One region of the Limosilactobacillus pulli genome, then DNA from elsewhere that is predicted to be linked to it. Evidence: predicted binding sites of a transcription regulator. Region 1 holds the regulator's gene; the other holds the start of a gene.
The links. Region 1 encodes CtsR, which represses protease genes until heat stress. Its sites were predicted from a motif close to TTGGTCAAAAAAGGTCAAANA; they were not measured.
Positions count from the first base shown of each region.

Region 2: a site for CtsR is predicted at 1,763-1,783, ahead of QOS03_RS07105 (ATP-dependent Clp protease ATP-binding subunit). Genes of this name have one in related genera too.

Region 1 is NZ_CANCWQ010000004.1:16,316-19,711, forward strand. It holds gene QOS03_RS02055 (amidohydrolase) at 1-226, opposite strand, end outside; gene adhP (alcohol dehydrogenase AdhP) at 606-1,628, shown strand; gene QOS03_RS02065 (CtsR family transcriptional regulator) at 1,793-2,260, shown strand; gene QOS03_RS02070 (ATP-dependent Clp protease ATP-binding subunit) at 2,282-3,396, shown strand, end outside.
Region 2 is NZ_CANCWQ010000024.1:5,012-8,407, forward strand. It holds gene ptsP (phosphoenolpyruvate--protein phosphotransferase) at 1-943, opposite strand, end outside; gene QOS03_RS07095 (phosphocarrier protein HPr) at 945-1,211, opposite strand; gene QOS03_RS07100 (hypothetical protein) at 1,342-1,530, opposite strand; gene QOS03_RS07105 (ATP-dependent Clp protease ATP-binding subunit) at 1,814-3,396, shown strand, end outside.

The DNA of each region.
Region 1 (3,396 bases):
TGCAGGCCGTACCATGAAGAGCATCGGCAATATATTTTGGATGGGTATGACAGTCAATTAAGCCTGGCAAAACGGTCTGCTGATGCAGATCAATGGCGTCTGGATCATCAATCTGATCAGTCTGGCCAATCCAACTGATGCGGCCGTCTTTGACTTTAAAGGCAGTAGTAAAATCAGTCTCGCTGGTACCGACAAAGATCTTGCCGTTGACAAAGGTTTGTTCCATGATTGTTTCCTCCGTATCATTTTTGGTAGCGGTAACATTATAATAATCCGCTTATTGAACTGAGACAACCAACGAAAATTAAAACTGGATATTAATGGTAATTATGTCTATAAAATCAATCGTAGCATCTTGCCGATTTATACTTTTTAACCATCTTGAAAGCCTTTGCTTATTTTTGATAAGTGTATATCTGCACAAATCAAAAATAATTTTGAAAGTGCTTTAGGTAGCTGTAAACGCCTTGATTACGCCTAAATAGCCACTTTCTAATTAAATGGTCTAGTTTAAATGTGCAAACATTCACTTTCCAAATGGAGCTGAATCTGCTAAGATAGTGGCTGTAAAGGAAATCTAATGATTGCAAAGGAGATTTTGCTCTATGAAAGCTGCTGTTATTCGTGAAAACTGTGATGGTTTCGTTGACGTCAAGGATGTAACGCTGCGTGACCTGAAGCCAGGTGAAGCACTGGTTGACATGGAATACTGTGGTCTTTGCCACACTGACCTGCACGTTGCTGCTGGTGACTTTGGCAAGAAGCCTGGTACGATCATCGGTCACGAAGGTGTTGGCCGTGTATCCAAGGTTGCTCCTGGCGTTACCAGCCTGAAAGTCGGCGACCGGGTATCCATCGCTTGGTTCTTCAAGGGCTGTGGTCACTGTGAATACTGTCTGACTGGCCGTGAAACGCTTTGCCGCAACGTTCTGAACGCCGGCTACACTGCTGATGGTGCCATGGCTGAACAATGCATCGTACCTGCTGACTATGCAGTTAAGGTACCAGAAGGCCTGGACCCAGTAGAGGCTACTTCTCTGACTTGTGCCGGTGTTACGATGTACAAGGCTCTGAAGGTTTCCGGCATCAAGCCAGGTCAATGGGTATCAATCGTTGGTGCTGGTGGTCTGGGTAACCTGGGTATCCAATTTGCTCACAACGTATTTGGTGCTCACGTTGTTGCCGTTGACGGTAACCCTGACAAGCTGGAAGCTGCCAAGAAGGAAGGCGCTGAAGTCCTGATCAACCGTCACGACGGCAATGTTGACGAACAGATCCAAGAAAAGGTTGGCGGCGTTCACGCAGCTGTTGTTACGGCCGTTACGCCAGCTGCCTTTGACCAAGCTGTTGACTCTCTGCGTCCAGATGGCAAGCTGGTTGCCGTTGCCCTGCCAAAGGGTGACATGCAATTGAACATTGCTAAGACGGTTCTGGATGGGATCGTAGTTGCCGGTTCTCTGGTTGGTACTCGTCAAGACTTGGCTGAATGTTTCCAATTCGGTGCTGAAGGCAAGGTTCACCCAATCGTTAAGACTCGCAAGCTGGAAGAAATCAACGATATGATTCAAGAACTGAAGGACAACAAAGTGGTTGGCCGGAACGTCGTTGACTTCGTTCACAACAAGTAATCGAATAATGGCTGGGATAAGCAGTTCCTGGCAATCCTAAAAATAAGGTTCACCGCTGTTTTAATAGCGGTGGACTTTTTTGATTCTTTCGCCCAGATATTTTCAAGTATATATGGTAGAATTAAGGTCAATATTAGTCAGATGAAGAACGAGGGGGCGAAACTTTGGAAGACCGCAGTATATCAGATGTTATTGAGGCATACCTCAAAGAGATTCTTGGTAACTCAGAACAGATTGAAATTCGTCGCTCGGAGGTTGCCAATCATTTTGACGTGGTACCTTCACAGATCAATTATGTAATTAAGACTCGCTTTACTCTGCAGAATGGCTATCTGGTGCAAAGCAAGCGTGGCGGTGGCGGCTATATCCGGATTGAGCGCATTAATCTACTGGATGATGTTGACGTCTTGGATATGCTGATCAATGCGATTGGTGATTCGATCAGTGAACGCGATGCCTTCGATGTCATTAGAACCTTATATGAAGAAAAAGTCGTTACACGACGCGAGGGTGATCTGATGATGGTGATGGTTGCCAAACAGACCTTGAAACTGGATAGTCGGGTTAAGGAAAATCAGCTGCGGGCTCGGGTCCTAACCTCGCTGCTGAACCGACTGCGTTTTGAAAGCTAGAGAGAAAGAGACGGTGATTTAATGGACAATAATTCATACACCCGAAGTGCACAAAACGTTTTGCAGATTGCCCAAGAACAGGCACATTACTTTAAGCATCAGGCCGTGGGGACCGAACATCTGCTGCTGGCTTTGAGTATGGTTTCCAATAGTATTGCCGGCCGTGTTTTAAGTCAATTCAACATTACCAGTGATGACATCAGAGAAGAAATTGAAAGTCTGACCGGCTATGGCACGATGCAAGAAGTTGATCGCGATACCTACCTGCCGGACTCACCCAAGCTGCGCAGTATTCTGGCACTGGCTAGCCAGATGGCACAACGACTGCAGGCTCCTCAGATTGGCACTGAGCATTTATTGCTGGCACTTTTGAGTGATGACGCAATTTTGTCGTCACGAATTTTGAACAATCTAGACGTCAACCCTAAGCAGGCGCGGCGGATTCTGTTAAGACGATTGGGAATTGCTGAAAATCAGCAGCGACGTGCGCCAAGGCGACGTCCAAGTGAAGACGATAGCAGTGATGGTGAGGTTCAGGGGACGCCAACGCTGGATAAGCTGGCGCGCGATCTTACTCAGATTGCGCGTGGTGGCGGCATGGATCCGGTAGTTGGCCGTGATCGTGAAATTAAACGAGTCATTCAGATTCTCAGTCGGCGAACCAAAAACAACCCAGTTCTGATTGGTGAGCCTGGGGTTGGTAAAACAGCGATTGTTGAAGGCCTTGCTGAACGGATCGTAGCCGGTCGGGTTCCCGAAGAGCTGGCTGATAAACGACTGATGATGCTGGATATGGGATCTTTGGTTGCCGGTACCAAGTATCGTGGTGAGTTTGAGGATCGCCTGAAAAAAATCATTAACGAGATTTACCATGATGGTCATGTGATTTTATTCATCGATGAACTGCATACCTTGGTTGGAGCTGGTGGTGCCGAAGGGGCAATTGATGCCTCAAACATCTTAAAGCCAGCCCTGGCCCGTGGTGAACTGCAGACGATCGGGGCTACGACGCTTGATGAGTATCAAAAATACATTGAATCAGACGCAGCCTTAGAACGACGTTTTGCTACGGTTCAAGTCGAAGAGCCGACTGCAGAAGATGCATTAAAGATTCTAAAAGGTCTGCGGCCAAAATA
Region 2 (3,396 bases), on a different contig from region 1:
GGAACTGCTCTTCTTCGCTTGGCAAGGTATCGCGCCCCATAAACAAAGACTCGCTGCGCATCAGGCCAACCCCTTCTGCCCCGCTGTTTTTGGCGTCTTCTGCCTCATCGGACCAAAATACGTTGGCACCAATCTCAAAATGACGTCCATCGGCACTGATGGTTCGTTGATGCTTTAAAACGCCAAGCGATTCCATTTCACGAGCATAGTCGCCAGCTTTTTTTTCGTATTCATCAATCTCAGCCGGCGTTGGGCTAAGCAGCACGCGACCATGAACCCCGTCAACGATCAAAGAGGTGCCATCCAAAATTTCGCGCGTAGCCGTTTTGGTCCCGACCACGCTGGGCAGTGATTTTTCCTTGGTCATGATGGAAAAATGCGAGGTACTGCCGCCCAGATCCGTCACCAGGCCAACCACATAGCGTCGATCAAAGCGAGCAATGTCGGTTGGTGTCAAGCTGTGAGCAACGATAATCGCCTGGTGCTTGAGCCGGCTTGGATCGGGCAGTTCGATTCCCAAAATATGACTCATCAATCGCTTAAAAAGGTCTTGCATAGCGATTCCTCTTTGATGCAGGCCTTGTTGATCAGCAACATTTTCTGCAAGCCAACGATCGGTTTCTTTTTTAACGGCATAGCCCGCCGTATATTGATTGGTAACAATCTGATGCTCAATGGTCTGCTGAAAATCTTCAGCAAGCACCAGCTGCAGCTGCATATCGACAACAACGGCCGATTGTTTATCAAGTTGAGCGTGGGCACGCTGACAGATCTCACGCAGCTCATTTGCCGTAATAGCAAAAGAATCATGAAGCCGAGCGACTTCATGATTCACATTATCGGTATGCTGCTGCTTAACGGATAGGTCAGGAACTCCCAGCAAATAGGCCGGTGCGATGGCAATGCCACCACCAGCCGCGATGCCATTGAGTTGTCTTGACATGTTAGTCCGCCAAGCCTTCTTTCTTCATCGTTTCAGCGATGGCTTCAATAGCTTCCTTTTCGTCATCGCCTTCTGCAGTGATCGTAACGTTGGCGTTTTGACCAACACCCAGGCTCATAACACCCATGATGGACTTCAGGTTAACGCTCTTGCCGTTATATGACAGGGAAACGTCAGAAGTGTACTTGGATGCAGTTTGTACCAGGATCGTAGCTGGACGAGCGTGGATACCAGTTTCAGCAGTAATCGTAAAATCGCGTTTTTCCATTGTAATCATTCTCCTTAAGGCTTTGTTGGGCATTGGCAATTGGCAACCAACGCTTTCAATATCTTAATTGTAGCAATTGTAAGCGGTAAATACAAGACGATTTATTGGCAAATGACGCCAAAATACGGATTTAATCGCGTTTTATCAAATGATAGTGCAATTCTCCGCCCCGTTCGGCTTTCCCCTCAATCTGGGTCCGATACTCATAATCATGATAAATCGGTTGGAAGTCCATAAATTCCTCGGGTGTCACGACAAATTCCTCAATCTTACCGGCACGCAAATCTTCGAGCAGCTGACGGTAGTCTTTGGCAGCCATGCATTCCCCACCTCTTTTCCTGATTGATGTTTATACATTATATATTATAACGAATTTTTTTAAATGGCGGGGTTTTTAGTATTCTCATCCAACCAGTGCTAAAATCAAAGGTAGAAAGTTTGTCCTTCATTTTGACCTTTACCAACAAAACGCATCATATCAAGCATTAATTAATTTGACTTTTATCGACTAAACTGCTTGATATATTACTAAAAGTAAGTATAATTGCATTATGGTCAAAAAAGGTCAAATATAGTTTTGACTTTTGAGGGGGTACAGCTAAATGCTTTGTCAAGTATGTCAAAAAAATCCCGCAACGATTCACCTACAAATGAATTTTAACGGTCAACGCATGCAGATTGACCTATGCCAAAGCTGCTATCAAAACATGCAGCAGGCACAAATGAACCTGATGAATGGGGGTAATGGAATGAATAACAACTTTGGTTTTGGCAGTCTCGAAGACTTTATGAATGCTATGAACAACATGCAAGGCCAAGATGCCAACAATCAAGGCAGTGCCAATTTCAACAATGCTCAGTCCGGCAATAATGGCGGCGGCAAGCGTAATAAAGGTCTACTGGGACAATACGGCGTCAACATGACTGACCTGGCCCGCCAAGGCAAGATCGATCCCGTAATTGGACGTGATGATGAAATTGCACGAGTCATTGAGATCCTTAACCGACGGACTAAGAACAACCCCGTTTTAATTGGTGAGGCTGGGGTTGGTAAAACCGCAGTCGTTGAAGGCCTGGCTCAAGCAATCGTCTCTGGTCAGGTTCCGGAAAAGATCGCTTCTAAAGAGATTATTCGCTTAGATGTGGTCTCACTGGTTCAAGGCACTGGGATCCGTGGTCAATTCGAACAGCGGATGCAGCAGTTAATGAAAGAAGTTCAAAAGAACAAGAATATCATCCTGTTTATTGATGAGGTTCATGAAATTATGGGAGCCGGCAATGCTGAAGGCGGCATGGATGCAGGCAACATCTTAAAGCCAGCCCTGGCGCGTGGTGATCTGCAACTGATCGGGGCCACGACCATGAACGAGTACCGTAAGATTGAAAAAGATGCAGCTCTGGCACGGCGGTTCCAACCAGTTGAGGTCAACGAGCCATCCGTTGAGGAAACTATCAAGATCTTAAATGGGATCAAAGGTCGTTACGAAGACTTCCATCACGTTAAGTACACCGATAATGCCATCAAGGCTGCCGCTAAGCTGTCTGATCGCTACATTCAGGATCGTTTCCTCCCCGACAAAGCGATCGACTTGCTTGATGAGGCGGGATCTCGCAAGAATCTGACCTTAAAGACAGCTGATCCAGCCACGATCGAAAATCAGATCCACACGGCTGAAGCTCACAAGCAGCAAGCCGTTGAAAGCCAAGACTATGAAAAGGCCGCCTACTACCGTGACCAAGTCTCCAAACTGACCAAAGCTAAGCAGGATGCCGAAGAAAACCACACGGATCAGGCAGCCACGGTTACGGTTCAAGATATGGAAAAGATCGTTGAAGAAAAGACGCACATTCCAGTTGGCGATCTGCAAAAACAGGAAGAAAACAAGCTGCGTGATCTCGACAAGCAGCTTGAAAAGCACGTTATCGGTCAAAATGAGGCTGTTGACAAGGTTGCTCGTGCAATTCGGCGTAATCGAATTGGCCTGAACAAGTCCGGTCGTCCAATCGGCAGTTTCTTATTCGTTGGTCCAACGGGGGTTGGTAAGACGGAAATGGCTAAACAGCTGGCTAAGCTGCTGTTTGGTTCCAAAGACGCCATGATTCGATTTGACATGTCCGAATACATGGATAAGACCTCAACTTCTAAGCTGATCGGGGCTGCACCTGGCTACGTTGGCTATGAAGA